2 regions of the Streptomyces sp. 7R007 genome follow, and region 2 is predicted to be linked to the other one. Evidence: riboswitches for the same ligand, from Rfam matches in the RefSeq annotation. Region 2 holds a riboswitch; the other holds the start of a gene.
What was found. Region 2 has a riboswitch for cyclic di-AMP ahead of ACYF6T_RS21950 (M23 family metallopeptidase). Riboswitches for the same ligand answer to the same signal wherever they lie in the genome.

Region 1: another riboswitch for cyclic di-AMP. It lies ahead of ACYF6T_RS18120 (transglycosylase family protein); the one in region 2 lies ahead of ACYF6T_RS21950 (M23 family metallopeptidase).

Annotation. Positions count from the first base shown of each region.
Region 1 is NZ_JBTWMV010000012.1:110,741-118,498, forward strand. It holds gene ACYF6T_RS18100 (Ppx/GppA phosphatase family protein) at 1-728, opposite strand, end outside; gene ACYF6T_RS18105 (DUF501 domain-containing protein) at 725-1,300, opposite strand; gene ACYF6T_RS18110 (FtsB family cell division protein) at 1,324-1,800, opposite strand; gene eno (phosphopyruvate hydratase) at 1,915-3,201, opposite strand; gene ACYF6T_RS18120 (transglycosylase family protein) at 3,517-4,209, opposite strand; cyclic di-AMP (ydaO/yuaA leader) riboswitch at 4,214-4,384, opposite strand; gene ACYF6T_RS18125 (transglycosylase family protein) at 4,605-5,600, opposite strand; gene ACYF6T_RS18130 (cytochrome P450 family protein) at 5,726-7,036, opposite strand; gene ACYF6T_RS18135 (hypothetical protein) at 7,033-7,758, opposite strand, start outside.
Region 2 is NZ_JBTWMV010000016.1:51,374-59,131, forward strand. It holds gene ACYF6T_RS21935 (TetR/AcrR family transcriptional regulator) at 1-483, shown strand, start outside; gene ACYF6T_RS21940 (SGNH/GDSL hydrolase family protein) at 548-1,333, opposite strand; gene ACYF6T_RS21945 (DUF6250 domain-containing protein) at 1,479-2,195, opposite strand; gene ACYF6T_RS21950 (M23 family metallopeptidase) at 2,374-3,297, opposite strand; cyclic di-AMP (ydaO/yuaA leader) riboswitch at 3,302-3,458, opposite strand; gene ACYF6T_RS21955 (alpha-galactosidase) at 3,774-5,858, opposite strand; gene ACYF6T_RS21960 (tyrosine-protein phosphatase) at 6,028-6,825, shown strand; gene ACYF6T_RS21965 (DUF6126 family protein) at 6,840-6,959, opposite strand; gene ACYF6T_RS21970 (helix-turn-helix domain-containing protein) at 6,956-7,576, opposite strand; gene ACYF6T_RS21975 (aspartate aminotransferase family protein) at 7,659-7,758, opposite strand, start outside.

The sequences.
Region 1 (7,758 bases), on a different contig from region 2:
CGGGAGTGGTGGATGCGGGCGGAGTCGTACTCGGGCAGCTCCTGCGCGATCGCCGACACGGTGGTCACCGACCCCGCGAGCCCCACCAGCGTGCGCGCCCGCCGCAGCGGCACCGTCTCCTCGGCGAGGTCCAGGGCCCGCTCGATGTCGGCCCGCATGGCCGCGATCTGCGCCTCGGACGGCGGGTCGCTCACGACCCCGTCCCGCACGAGGTGCCGTTCGGTCATGCGCACGCACCCCACGTCCACGGACCGGGCGGCCCGGACGTGCTCCTCGCCGACGACGAACTCGGTGGACCCGCCGCCGATGTCCACGACCAGGTACGGCTTGTCCAGGTGGTCGCCGCCCGCCAGTTCCCTGGTGGCGCCGGTGAAGGAGAACTCCGCCTCCTGGTCCCCGGAGATGACCTCGGGCTCGACGCCCAGGATGTCGAGCACGCCCCGGACGAACTCGTCCCGGTTCTCGGCGTCCCGGGAGGCCGACGTGGCCACGAACCGCAGCCGCTCGGCGCCGTGCTCCTTGACGACGGCCGCGTACTCCCGGCAGGCCGCGAAGGTCCGCTCCAGCGCCTCGGGCGCGAGCCGCCCGGTCCGGTCCACGCCCTGCCCGAGCCGCACGATGGTCATCCGGCGGTCCAGGTCGACCAGTTCCCCGGTCGCCGGGTCGGCGTCGGCGACGAGCAGCCGGATGGAGTTCGTACCGCAGTCGACGGCGGCTACGCGGGTCACTGGGCCTCCCCCTGAACGGTCGTCTCCCGAGCGGTCGTCCCCGGTACGGACTCCTGCTGGACCGGCGTCACGCACGGCCCCTTCAGCCACCACTCCGGCAGCATCGCGATCGCCTCGTCGCCCAGCGGGTTCACCCCCGGGCCCGCGGCCAGCGAGTGGCCCACCAGCACGTGCAGGCACTTCACCCGGTCCGGCATGCCGCCCGCGCTCGGGAAGCCCTCCAGGACCTCGATCTCGTCGCGCCGCCGGAGGTAGTCCTCGTGCGCGGCGCGGTAGGCGGCGGCCAGCTCCGGGTCGGTCCGCAGCCGCTCGGTCATCTCCTTCATCACCCCGTTCGCCTCCAGCGTCCCGATCGCCGACGCGGCCCGCGGGCAGGTCAGGTAGTACGTCGTCGGGAAGGGCGTGCCGTCGGGGAGCCGCGGCGCCGTCTCCACGACGTCCGGCTGCCCGCACGGGCACCGGTGCGCGATCGCGCGCAGGCCGCGCGGGGGCCTGCCCAGCTGCTGCTTGAAGGCCTCGACGTCGGCGTCGGTGGGCTCGGTGCGCGGGGTGGGCGGCGGAGGCGTTTCCACTGAGAACTGTCTTTCTTATCGGGTCACTGGTCGGAGGCGTCGGACTTGTCGACCCCGTCCCAGACGTTCGCGTACCAGGGCCGGTCGGCGGCCCCCAGGTCGGCCCGCGACTGCTGCGCCGCGTCCGGGTCGATGACGACGTACCCCGTCTCGCCCGGCATCACGTAGTGCAGCCGCTGCCGGATCTGCTGCTCGGCGTAGGAGTCGTCCTGCCAGCGCGCCTTGAGGTCGCGCAGCTGCTCCACCTTCCGCGCGGCCTGCTGCTTCTGGCGCTCCAGGTCGGCGATCTCGGCGCGCTGGGAGACGTACTGCCTTATCGGGTAGGCGAGCGCCACGACGAGCGTGCACAGCACGAGCGCGAGCAGGGCCGCGCGGCCGGTGAGCCGGGAGCGGCGGGCCTGGCGCCGGGTCTGGGAACGGTAGACGCGGGCCGCCGTCTGCTCGCCGAGCAGCCGCAGTCTGGTCGTGGTGGAGAACCGGTCCCGGTCCTTCACGGCCATGTCCCCGCCTCCCGTTCACACGCGCGTACGTCCCCGCACACGGTACGGGACCGGTACGGGGACGTACGTACGACTGGCGCAGCCTTGACCCTTAAAGGCCCAGTGCCGGTCCGCTCAGCCCTTGAAGCGCGGGAAGGCGCTGCGGCCGGCGTACACCGCGGCGTCGTCGAGGATCTCCTCGATGCGCAGCAGCTGGTTGTACTTGGCGACGCGCTCGGAGCGGGCCGGGGCACCGGTCTTGATCTGGCCGCAGTTGGTGGCGACGGCCAGGTCGGCGATGGTGACGTCCTCGGTCTCGCCGGAGCGGTGGGACATCATGCACTTGAAGCCGTTGCGCTGGGCGAGCTCGACGGCGTCCAGGGTCTCGGTCAGCGAGCCGATCTGGTTGACCTTGACCAGCAGGGCGTTGGCGGCGCCCTCCTCGATGCCGCGGGCCAGGCGCTCGGGGTTGGTGACGAACAGGTCGTCGCCGACGATCTGGATCTTGTCGCCGAGCTTGTCGGTGAGCACCTTCCAGCCGGCCCAGTCGTCCTCGAACAGCGGGTCCTCGATGGAGACGAGCGGGTAGGCCGCGACCAGCTCCTCGTAGTACTCCGTCATCTCCGCGGCGGAGCGCTCCTTGCCCTCGAAGACGTACTTGCCCTCCTTGTAGAACTCGGAGGCGGCCACGTCGAGGGCGAGGGCGATCTGCTCGCCGGGGACGTACCCGGCCTGCTTGATCGCCTCGAGGATGAGGTCGAGGGCCTCGCGGTTGGAGCCCAGGTTCGGGGCGAAGCCGCCCTCGTCGCCGAGGCCGGTGGCCAGGCCCTTGGACTTCAGGACGGACTTGAGGGTGTGGTAGACCTCGGCGCCCCAGCGCAGGGCCTCGGAGAAGGACTCCGCGCCGATCGGGGCGATCATGAACTCCTGGATGTCCACGTTGGAGTCGGCGTGCGAGCCGCCGTTCAGGATGTTCATCATCGGCACCGGCAGCAGGTGCGCGTTCGGGCCGCCCAGGTAGCGGAAGAGCGGCAGGTCGCTGGCCTCGGAGGCGGCGTGGGCGACGGCGAGGGAGACGCCGAGGATGGCGTTGGCGCCGAGGGAGCCCTTGTTGTCGGTGGCGTCCAGGTCGAACATGGCCTGGTCGATCAGGCGCTGCTCGGTGGCGTCGTAGCCGACCAGCTCGGGGCCGATCTGCTCGATGACGGCGAGGACGGCCTTCTCGACGCCCTTGCCCTGGTAGCGGTTCTGGTCCCCGTCGCGCAGCTCGATGGCCTCGAAGGCGCCGGTGGAGGCGCCGGACGGGACGGCGGCACGACCCGTGCTGCCGTCGTCGAGGCCGACCTCGACCTCGACCGTGGGATTGCCTCGGGAGTCCAGGATTTCCCGGGCTACGACGACGTCGATGGACGGCACGAGCATCTCCTTCTTCAATGTGACGCGGCTACGCAGTGCCGCAGTGGCTCTGCGAGACGAGCCTAACCGTCTTGCGCCGATCGGCCACGCCGCCGACCGCCTCTTGGGCAGAACCGAGAGTAAATTGTTTCTGAACGGAACAAAGAAGGGTGTGCAACGGCGGCCCGCGCCTGTGCGGTGGCGCGCCGCGCAGGAAAAAGCCCCGCCCCGGTGCGTACGGGGGAACACGCACCGGAGCGGGGAGCCCGTGAGGGCGGGGGGAGGCCCTCACGTGCCCCCCATACTGGGGGACACGGCTGTGAGGGCGCTGTGGTTCAGCTGTTACTTCAGGTGCAGCTGCTGACCCGGGTAGATCAGGTTGGCGTCCTCGACGATGTCCTTGTTCAGCTCGAACAGCTTCTTCCAGCCGCCCTTGACGCCGTGCTTCTCGGCGATCGAGCTGAGGGTGTCGCCCTTGACGACCTTGTACTCGCCGTCGCCCTTCTTGACCTTCTTGCCGGTCGGGGTGGTGACGGTCTTGGCCGACTTCTGCACCGTCGAGCGCTCGGAGGAGCGGGAGGCGCTCTGCTGCTCGGTCGAGCGGGTGGTGGTGCCGCTGCTGCTCGACGAGGAGCCGGTGGACGCGCTGGAGCCGTTGTAGGCGGCGCTGGACAGGCCCGTGCCGCACACCGGCCAGGCGCCCTTGCCCTGGGAGGCGAGGACCTTCTCGGCGACGGCTATCTGCTGCGCCTTGGTGGCCTGGTTGGCCTGCGGGGCGTAGGCGGTGCCGCCGTACGCGGCCCAGGTCGAGGCGGAGAACTGCAGGCCGCCGTAGTAGCCGTTGCCGGTGTTGATGGACCAGTTGCCGCCGGACTCGCACTGGGCGACGGCGTCCCACTCGGAGGCGGTGGCGGCGGAGGCGTTGCCGGCCGCCATCAGCGGGGCGGCGATGGCGACGCCGGTGACACCGGCGAGCGCGGCGGCGCGGGTGGCCTTGGACGGACGACGGTGCTTGCCCTTGCCGGAAAACAGCATGGATGGATCCCCTCACCGACGCCTGCGAGGTGAGCTGTCGGGTTCGGGCCGGTTGAGTTGCCCGGCCGCGTCCTCGCTTCCGCGAGACGCGGCTTCACCCCAAGCCGCCACCGTCGACTACCCGGTGGGGCGCTTACCTTGGGTCCCCCGCTCCTGCCTACGGCGCTTGACGCGACGACTGTTCCCGGACGGCCGCTGGCAGGATTCGGCGTTGCGGCAGCCGGGGCTCGGGTTGCCGAGCGGTCATGACCGTAGACACGGAATCGGCGAGATTTCAAAGACGATCAGGGCTTCTGAGACTCATCCCACACTTTCACCGAAACGGACATTCCGCAGCGAATGCGGAGCGAACGCGGGGTGGAACCGGGCGTCAACTCCCGTCGCCTTTCGCCCCTTTAGGACCCGACAAGCAGGGTCTGACCGGGAACGATGCGACTCGGGTCGGCGCCGATCGCCTTCTCGTTGAGGGCGTAGAGCGCGCGCCACCCGCCTTGGAGGTCAAGCGAGTCGGCGATGGAGGCGAGCGTGTCGCCGGCGCGGACGGTGTACGAGTCGCCGGTGCGTGAGGCGTGACGGCCGGAGGAGGAGGCGGAGTCGGCGTCCGTCGCGGACTCCTCGGCGCTGCCGCCGCGGTGCCGGCCGGAGCCGACGGAGCCGGTGTCGACGAGGTGCCAGGAGCCGACGCTCTGCTCCGGGTTGTCGGTGCCGGCCGGTTCCGTGGGCGAACCGTCCGCGCTCTGCGAGGGCGACGGGGAGGCGGAGGTGTCCGACTTGGCGGAGTTGTCCTGACTTGCGGAAGGGCTGGGCGAGGCGGAGGAGTCGGAGGAGCCGCCCGACGAAGAGGACGTATCGGACGAACCGTCGGAGGAGCCGGAGGTGCCGGAGAGTCCGAGGCCGTCGGAGAGACCGGACCCGCCGGACTCGCCCGAGCCGTCGGACGTATCCGATGAACCCGACGAACCGGCCGAATCCGACGAGTTGTTCCCCACACCGGTGTCGATGTCGTCGGAGACGTCGTCCTGGCTCAGCCCGGAGGTCAGCCCGCAGGTGTGGAAGGCGCCCACGCCTTCGGCGGCGAGCAGCTTCTCGGCGACGGCTATCTGCTGGTTGCGGCTGGCGAGGTCGGCGCTCGGGGCGTAGTCGAGACCGCCGTACTTCTCCCAGTCCTCCTGGGAGAGCCGGAGTCCGCCGTAGAAGCCGTTGCCGCTGTTCTCGCTCCAGGAGCCGCCCGTCTCGCAGTTCGCCACCTTGTCCCACGTGGAGCCGTCGGCGGCGTTCGCGCTCGCCGCGCCGAGGAGCGGGATCGCGATGGCGGAACCGGTCACGCCGGCCGCGACGAGGAGCGCCGGGGCCTGGCGGGGGCGACGGTGTCGACCGTTCCCGGAGAGCATGCGGGGACCTTTCCCGAGACGACAGGGACCGGCGGCGCGCGGAACCCGGGCGCCGTCGTTGACCCGTGAACGTATCGGCAGTCGATCACTTGTCACAAGTTAATGCCGCGTAGATCACGTGAAGATCACAGACTTGAGCGCGTGTCATGTTTGCTCGCGCGTGTGCCGTGTTCGGCGGTGAACTCGACGGGAAGGGTGCGCAGTCCGCGCATGATGAGTCCGCCGCGCCATCTCAACTCCGCCGGATCCACGGCCAGTCGCAGGTCCGGGAGGCGGGTGAGGAGGGTGGCGAGCGCGGTCTGGCCCTCCAGGCGGGCGAGGGGCGCGCCGAGGCAGTAGTGGATGCCGTGGCCGTATCCGAGGTGCTGGTTGTCACGCCGGGACAGGTCGAGGGTGTCCGGATCGGCGAACCGCTGCGGATCGCGGTCGGCGGCGGCGAGGACGACGAGGACGGGGTCGCCGGGGGCGATGCGCTGCCCGCCGATGGTGAGCGGCTCGGTGGCGAAGCGCCAGGTGGCGAGCTCTACGGGGCCGTCGTAGCGCAGGAGTTCCTCGACGCCGGTCTCCAGCAGGGCGCGGTCCTGTGCCGCCAGTGACGTCTGGAGCCGTGCCTTCTGCTCGGGGTGGGTGAGGAGGGCGTAGGTACCGTTGCCGATGAGGTTGACGGTGGTCTCGAAGCCGGCGAACAGGAGGATGAACGCCATGGCCGCGGCCTCGTTCTCGGTGAGGTGCTCGCCGTGGTCGGAGGCGCGGATGAGGCCGGAGATGAGGTCCTCGCCGGGCACGGGGGCGGCGGGGAGCGCGGCACGCTTCTTGTGGATGAGTTCGGCGAGGTAGCCGCGCATCTTCTTGACCGACCGCGCCACTCCGCCGCGCGGGCCCCCGCCGTGACGGATCATCATGCCGGCCCAGTCCCGGAAGTCGTCCTGGTCCTCGCGGGGGACGCCGAGCAGGTCGCAGATGGCGTAGATGGGGAGGGGGAAGGCGAACTCGTGGATGAGGTCCGCCTCGCCCTTCGCCGCGAACCGGTCGATGAGCTGGTCGGTGAGCTCCTGAACGCGGGGGGCGAACTCGGCCACGCGACGCGGGGTGAAGGCCTTGCTCACCAGGCGGCGCAGGCGGGTGTGGTCGGGCGGGTCGATGTTGAGCAGATGCGTCATCAGCTCCGCCTTCCGCTCCCCCGGAATCCCGGTCTTCCCCCTGGCGTGCGCGGGCTCGTCGTGGTGCGCCGGGTTCTTGGACAGACGGGGGTCGGCGAGCGTCTGCTTCGCGTCGGCGTACCGGGTGACCAACCATGCCTCGACGCCGCTGGGCAGCGTGGTCCGGTGCACGGGGGCGTGCTCGCGCAGCCAGGCGTAGGCGGGGTAGGGGTCGGTGGCGAACTCCCAGGTGAAGAGGTCGGGGAGGGGGCTGGGGGGCGGGGGCTGGTGGGTCACTCCTTGACGGTATCCGTGTTCGGCTTCGCGCGGTCGCGCCAGTACCGGGCCCGGGCTTCGTAGATCCCCGCCAAGGTGCCCGCCACGGCCGTCTCCCCGTGCTCGGCGGCCACCGTCAGGTACGGAATCGCCCTCTCCTGGTCACCGCGTCGCAGCAGCAGTTCGCCCAGTCTGCCGGCCGCCCATGTGTCGCCGAGGTCCGCGGCCCTCTGGAACCACGCCTCCCGCTCCGCTCCGTCGGTGCACAGGGCGAACTGGACGATGACCGCGGTGTCACCGGCCTCGATACGCGAGCGCATCGCCGCCCGGGCCGCGTCCAGCACGGCCGCACGGTCGACCCGCCGGTTGCGGAGCAGCACCCACCACACGTCGTCAGGTACGGGCGGCAGCTTCCCCGACCCCAGCGCCTCCGCGACCAGCGCCCCGTAGACCCGCCACGTACCGCCCTTGTCGCCCTCCACGAGAAGGCCCGAGATGCCGAAGGACGGTGCGGTGGCCCAGGCCATTCCCTGCTCGAAGCTCTCACGATCCGTCGGCGGTGCGCCGTACAGCGTCGAGATCCGCCGCAGGAAATCCACCGGGACGGGCTCGGTGACCCCGCACCGGGCGAGATCGACGACTGCTCGGACGAGTAACTGCCCCATGGGATGCTCCGCTTGGGTGCCCCCACGCTGCCACTCGTCGTACAGCACGTGCCCGATGGCGAAGTACGAGGCCGCGCC
Region 2 (7,758 bases):
TCGGCGCTCGGTGTGAGCAACGCGCTGGTGCTCTACCACTTCTCGACCAAGGAGAAGCTGGTCGCCGCCGCCTTCACCTACGCGGCCGAGGACGACCTCGCGCACCTGCGCAAGCTGCTCGGCCGCCGCACGACGGCGCTGCGCAGACTGCGCTCGGCGGTGCGCTGGTACGCGCCGACCGGCCAGGCCAAGGGCTGGCGGCTGTGGATCGAGGGCTGGGCGGCGGCGCTGCGCGAGCCGGCGCTGCGGGAGGTCACACGGGACCTCGACCGGCGGTGGAAGGCGGCGCTGGCCGAGGTCATCGCGGAGGGCGTCGCCGCGGGCGAGTTCCACTGCCCCGACCCGGCCGCCACGGCCCTGCGGCTGACGGCCCTGCTCGACGGTCTCGCCGTGCAGCTGACGTCCTACGCGGGCGCGGTCTCACGAACCCGGGCACAGGAGTGGGTGGACGAGGCACTCGCCCGCGAACTGGGACTGCCGTAAGCGGCGTTGACAGCCCGCGAAACGCTGGGCACCCGCGTCTCACCCCACCCCCGCGCGTTCCCGCTCACGCCACCGAGGCGATCCGCATCTTGATGTCGTCCGGTGACAGCGCGCCCTTCGCCGTGACGTGGTCGCCCGACGACTCACCGCGCAGCCGGCGGCCGATCCACGGCACCAGGTACTCGCGCGCCCAGTGCACGTCGTCCCGCCGCACCTCGAACGTGCCGCGCGGCGGAAGCGGCGGCCAGGGCTGGTCGGGGTCGGCCGGCACCTCCAGGCCGAGGACCTGCCCCGCGCGCAGCGCCACGCGCGTGTGCCCCTCGGGCGAGAGGTGCAGCCGGTCGTCGTCCCAGGCCCGGCGGTCCTGGACGGTCTTGAGCGACCACAGGTCGAGCACCGGGCAGCCGTACCGGTCGGCGATGGCCCGGACGTGACCGTTGTAGGTGGCGATCTTGCCGCGCAGATGCTTGAGCACCGGGACGCCCCGGGTGTCGAAGCCGGTCGTCACCATGACGGTGCCGGCGGCCTCCGTGAGCCGCGCGACCGCCCGCTCGAAGCGCTCGGCGACCTCGTCGGGGTCGGTGCCGGGCCGGATGATGTCGTTGCCGCCCGCGCAGAAGGAGATCAGGTCCGGCGCGAGGTCGATGGCCTGCGGGACCTGGTCCGCCACGATCTGGTCGAGCAGCTTGCCCCGCACGGCGAGGTTCGTGTAGCTGAAGTCGCCCTCGGGCCGCCGGTCGGCGAGCAGCACCGCGAACCGGTCGGCCCAGCCGACGAACGCCCCGTCGGGGCCGGGGTCGCCGACGCCCTCGGTGAAGCTGTCCCCCACCGCGACGTACGACCCGATCACTGCTCTGCTGTCACTCTTCGAATCGTCTGCCACAGCAGGTCATGATTCACCTTTCAATGTGACCTACGCGACCGTAAGGAGGGCTTGACGAGTGGTGACATAAGCCACTGACAAAAGATTCACCAAGCCAGGAATAGGTGTCCTGTCAGGGCTGTTGAGGCGTCGACCACACCCGGAACCCGGTGATGCGGAAGTGGCTCCACACCGTGCGGAAGGCGAAGTGCCCACCGGTGTACGGCTCGGGGTCCGCGTAGTCGAACACGAGCCGCCCGTTGTTCCACCAGCGGACCGTGGAGCCGTCGGAGACGATGCGGACGCGGTTGGGTTCGTTGGCTGCCAGGAGCGGCTCGGTGTAGTCGTAGACGAGCGGGCGGACGCCTGCCTCGCCGACGTAACGGCGCAGCCGGGTCGTGGTGTTGTAGTTGGCGCCGTATCCCACGTAGTAGGTCCTCAGGTAGTCGTACTCGTCGAGCGCCCCGCCGCGCCGGATGGCGAAGAGGTCGTCCGGGGAGCGGACGTCGGTCGCGTTCCAGAAGTTGTTCAGGTCGGAGACGCGGTCGTCGGCCCCGCCCGCCGAGACGGGAGTGGCGGTGTATTCGAGGACGTACGGCCCTTCGAGCCGCTTCCTGAACCAGACGGTCGCGCCGCTGGGCACGTCGATCTCCAGGACCCCGCGGGAGGCGGTGACGGTGCCGCCGTCCTGCAGTTCGGTCACCCACTGGCCGAGGCCGTGCCGGAAGTCGTCGTGGGCGATCAGCCGGCCCCGGCGGCGCGGGGCGGCGTGCGCGGCCGGCACGGGAGCGAGGGCGGTCAGGGCGGCGCCGGTGGCGAGGGCGGCGAAGGCTCTGCGCGTGGTCGTCACGTCGGACGGCTCCTTCGGAGGAGAGGACAGCGAGCGCGGATAGCAAGCGCTTTCACTCGGGTGGGGATCACTCTCCCCTCACCCGCCCCCGTCTGTCGACACCGCGAGCACACCGAAGGCCGGACCCGGGGATCGGGGTCCGGCCTTCGGCAGCGTGTCAGGCGCTCGGTCGGTGGGGTCAGCCGACGGCGACGCCCTTGGAGCGGAGGTAGGCGACCGGGTCCACGTCGGAGCCGTAGTCCGGCGTGGTGCGGATCTCGAAGTGCACGTGCGGGCCGGTCACGTTGCCGGTCGCGCCGGAGAGGCCGAGCTGCTGGCCCGCGGTCACGGTCTGGCCGACCGAGACGGAGAGCTGCGACATGTGGGCGTACTGCGCGTAGTAGCCGTCGGCGAGCCGGACGACGACCTGGTTGCCGTACGCGCCGCCCCAGCCGGCGGTCACGACCGTGCCCGCGCCGACGGACTTGACGGTGGTGCCGGTCGGCACGACGAAGTCGACGCCGGTGTGGTAGCCGCTGGACCACATGCTGCCGGCCACGTGGTAGCCCGTGCCGATGGTGCCGCCCGCGACCGGCAGCGTGAAGCCGCTGGAGGAGCTGGTCGACTGGGCGGACTGCGTGGTGGTCGTGTCCTTCGAGGACGTCCGGGAGGACGAGGACGAGGAGGACGACGAAGACGAAGAGGAGGACGGGGTCGACGACTTGGTGGTGCCCGTCGTCGCCTTCTTGCCGATGCTGAGCTTGAGACCGGGGTGGATCAGCGAGGGGTCGTCGCCCACGGCCTGGCGGTTGTCGGCGTACAGCTTCTTCCAGCCGCCGGCCACGTGCTGCTCGTCGGCGATCTTCGCGAGGCAGTCACCGGTCCGCACGGAATAGGTGCGCACACCGGAGCCGGCGGTCGACTGCTTCTTTTCGGCGGTCGCCTTCTGGGTCGCCGGAAGGGCCTGGACGGCCTTTTCCGAAACAGACTGGGAAGTGGCGGCGTGGGCGCCGGCGGCCCCCATCAGGGGGAGGGCGAGCGCGGCCCCGCCGGTGCCTGCGACGGCTATCGAGCGGGTGAGGCGCTGGGTCTTCGGACGGCGGTGCTTACCCTTCGCGGGCATGACGAATTCCTCTCCGGCGCCTGCGAGGTGAGCTGTCGGGTGCGGGCTGGAGATGCCCGGCCGCGCCTGGACGCGGCTTAACCCCTAGCCGTTCCGGGAACCGGAACAGGCGGTCGTACCTGTGGGTCCCCCGCTCCTGCCGTCACGGGTGAGTGGTGCGGTCTCCGGGCGGCGGCAGGATTGGGCGTCCGTCCGGATTGGTGGCGAACGTAAGCGACCACGACGCAAAGGGACAAGTGACGGTTCCCTGTGAATGCCTTTCCCTTGATCCCTTTCGGGAATTCGCGGTCACCCTCCGTGAATCAGCGTCATGGTCGTTTTTCCAATCACCCTGAAAAACCGCGCGGATTACGTGAACATGACGCGCCACGCACGGTCACGGATATGACGCTCCTCACGTGACGCTGCTCCAGCGTCCTTTACTCCAGAGCGAGTTGGAATGAAATCCAATCAAGGCGCCAATTCGGACAGAACGCTCAGATGCGGCGCAGCCGGAGAACCGTCGCATCCAGATCGCCGCGCAGCCCGGTCCGCAGTCCGTGATGCAGCAGGACGGCACCCCTGTGGGTTTCGCCCGTTTCGAGGCATTCATACGATGCCGTGGGGTCGAGGGCGCGCAGCCGCAGCGCCGGTACGGGCTCGCCGTAGCTCTGCGCCTGGAGCCAGGCGAGGACGACCGTCTCGTCCCCGCGGACGTACTGCACGGCGCTCAGCCCGCCCTGCGGCGGCCGCAGGCGGTAGAGGTCGCCGTGCTGGACGAGGGGCCGGATCTCCTTGTAGAGGGACACCCACTCCCCCGCCTCGGCGAGCTCCTCCTCCGTCCACCGCGACAGGTCCCCGCCGACGCCCAGCACGCCGGCCATGGCGCTCACGAAGCGGAAGCGCAGCGAGCTGCCCCGCCCGTTGAGCTGGGTGTTCGGGCTGTCGGTCACCCAGGCGGCCATCACGCGCGCGGGATGGATCTGGCTGAAGCCGTGCTGGATGGCGAGCCGGTCGAGCGGGTCGGTGTTGTCGGAGGTCCACACCTGGTCCGTACGGCCGAGGACACCGAGGTCGATGCGTCCGCCGCCGCCCGAACAGGACTCGAAGGCGACGTGCGGATGGGCGGCGCGCAGCCGGTCCAGCAGAGCGTAGAAGGCGCGGACGTGGTCGACCCACAGGCGCTGCGGGTAGGCGTCGCCGGGCCAGCCGGCGTCGGTGAAGCAGCGGTTGAAGTCCCACTTCACGTAGTCGACGGGGGCGCTGGAGAGCAGTCCGTCGAGCTGCTCCCAGAGGTACTGCTGGACGTCCTCGCGGGCGAGGTTCAGAACGAGCTGGTTGCGGAACTCCGTCCGCTTTCGTCCCGGTTGGAACTGCACCCAGTCGGGGTGCGCACGGTACAGGTCGCTGTCCGGGTTGACCATCTCGGGCTCGACCCAGATACCGAACTGCATGCCGAGGGCGTGCACGTAGTCCGCGAGGGGCTTGAGGCCGCCCGGGAAGCGGTCGGGGTTGGGCGTCCAGTCACCGAGGCCGGCCCGGTCGCTGGTGCGCTTGCCGAACCAGCCGTCGTCGACCACGAACAGCTCGACGCCGATCGCCGCGGCCCGGCGCGCCAGGACGCCCTGCTGCTCCTCGGAGATGTCGAACTCGGTCGCCTCCCAGGAGTTGAACAGCACGGGCCGGTCCCGCTCCGCGTCCGGGATGACGTACGCGCGCTGGTAGGCGTGCCAGGCCCGGCTGGCGCCGCCGAAGCCGCCCTCGCTCCACAGGCCGGCGAAGACGGGGGTCTCGTACGAATCGCCCGGCTCCAGGCGCAGCAGGCCGGAGTCGTCGTAGCCGGCGCCGCCGGTGATCTGCACGCGCGCGTCGGGCAGTTGGGCCACCGCGATCCGCCACGAGCCGGACCAGCCGAGCGCGCAGCCGTACACCTCGCCGCGCTCCTCGGTGGCGTCGGTGTCCAGGGCGACCCAGGGCAGGTGCTGGTGGCCGGTGTGACCGCGGCGGCTGCCGAGGACCTTCTCGCCGTGGGTGAGCGGCGCGCCGGTCAGCCGGGACTCGGCGGCCCAGCGCCCGTGCAGGTGCGACAGGCGCCAGCCCTCGCGGTCGGGCAGGGTCCAGGTGGCGGCGTCGGCCCGGAGCACCTCCACGGCCGGCCCCTGGTTGTCCAGGCGCACCCAGCGCTCGACGACGTCACCGCGCATGCGGTAGTGCAGCGTGATCGTCAGGCCGTCGTCCCGGAAGCGCAGCCGCAGGCCGTCGCCCTCGCCCTCCCGGTCGTCCTCCTCGTGGCCCTCGAAGCGCCACTCGGTGCCGCGCCGCTCCTCGGTGCGCACGGACAGCGCGGGGCGCGTGAAGCGCGCGCCGCCCTCGACCGGGTACTCCTCGCGCCCGTCGAGCGGGGACTCGAAGGGCCGGTAGTCGGGCAGCGGGCGGACGGCCAGGGCCTCCGCGTCCGCCAGGGCGATCCGGGGCCCCCAGTGCAGGTGCAGGAGCTCGTCGTCGGCCGTGAGGTGGACGGCGTAACTGCTGGCCGGCCCGGAAAGAACCCAGGTACGGCCGTCGTCGGAGATCTCCAGCATCGAACCCCCACAGTTTCGAACAGGTGCGATCACGCAGCAACATCATCAACGTCCGCGGGCCCTGTCGGCAACGCCTGTGGACAACTCATTGCCTCAGGAACCCGTGTCGTATCGTCGAGAGGTGCCCGTCGACGAGCCGCGACGGCGGAGCCGACTGGGAGGAGCCCCCGTGACGCAGCAGATACCGTCGACCGAGCCCGAGCTGGCCGGAGTGCGCAACTTCCGCGATGTGGGCGGCCTGCCGACGGTGGACGGGCGTCGGGTGCGCCACGGGGTGCTGTTCCGCAGCGGTCACCTCGCGCACGCGACCGAGGAGGACGCCGCGTTCCTCGCCTCCCTGGGGCTGCACACGATCTTCGACTTCCGCAACGCGGCCGACCAGAAACTGGAGGGCCCCGACGTCGAGCTGCCGGGCGTGCGCAACGTGAACCTGCCGCTGTCCGACCCGGCGGACGGCGCGGAGTTCTGGAAGATGGTCCGCGACGGCGACATCGAGCAGCTGCGCGGCATCCTCGGGGACGGCAAGGGCGCGGACCGCATGATCGCCTCCTACCGCACGATCATCAGGGAGCGCACCGCGGAGCACTCGCGCGTGCTGCACGCGCTCGCCGAGGACAGCGTCCCGACGCTGATGCACTGCGCAGCCGGCAAGGACCGCGCGGGCCTGTCCGTCGCCGTGACGCTGCTCGCCCTGGACGTGGAGCGGGACGCGATCGTGGCCGACTACCTGGAGTCCAACGCCAAGCACCGCCGCTACAAGGTGCACCGCGGCGGTGACACGCGCTCCGCCTACTCCCCCGAGGTCATGGAGCTGCTCAGCCCGCTCTTCGACGCACGCGAGGAGTATCTGCTGGCCGCCTTCGAGGCCATCGAGGAGAGGTGGGGCGCCGTCGACACCTACCTGGAGCAGGGGCTCGGCGTCACCGCGGAGGTCCGGGAGCGGCTGCGGGAGCGGCTGCTCGACTGACGCGGCGCCGGGGGCTACTTCGCCCCGACCTCGAAGAGCAGGTAGACGAAGGCCGCGAAGAGGTGCCCGACGGCGATGTAGACGATCAGGCGCACCCACAGGGCGCGGGGGAACTTCTCCTCCATGTTGCTCATGGCATGTCTCCGGTCGTGGGGCCGAGGCACAGGGTGGCCGTCGGGCTCTGCAGCAGGGTGTGGACGAAGAGGAGCTCGACCCCTTCGGGATCGCGGGCGGCGATGCGGTGCGGGGTGAGCGAGTCGAAGTGCGCGCTGTCGCCCGGTCCGAGCCGGTGCGCGGTGTCCCCGAGGCGCAGCAGCAGCCGCCCCTTGAGGACGTACAGCCACTCCTCGCCGGGGTGCACGCGCACGATGTCGCCCTGGGTGCCGTGCGGCACCTGGACGCGCAGGGCCTGCATCCCGCGGCCGGACGCGCCGGCCTGCCAGTAGGTCCAGCCGCCGGCGGCGGTGGGTTCCATGTCGGCGGCGCGCACGACGGCGTCCCGGTCGGCGACCGTCTCGCCCAGCAGCTCCGAGACGGTCGTACCGTAGATACGGGCGAGTCCGAGCAGCATGGGCAGCGAGGGCTGGCGCTGTCCGGTCTCCAGCCGGGAGAGGTGGGCCGGCGACAGCCCGGCGGCGCGGGCCGCGGCCTCCAGGGTGAGGCCGGCGCGCCGCCGCAGCGCGCGCAGCTGCGGTGCCACGGCGGGCAGGGCCTCGTCCGGTCCGGCCGCATCGGCCGCTGAGGAGCTCATGCCTCCATTGAGCCGCAGGCTTGCCCCTGGGACAAATTTCTTGCCTCAGAGGCAAATCGCTGCCGGGTCGGGGCCTCGGCTCTTACCGGTTGGCCACCGCCTGCTTGATCAGTGTCCTGCCGAAGTCCCACATCAGCCCGCCGCCGCTGTGCGCGTCGTCCATCACGTCCGTGAAGGCGTCG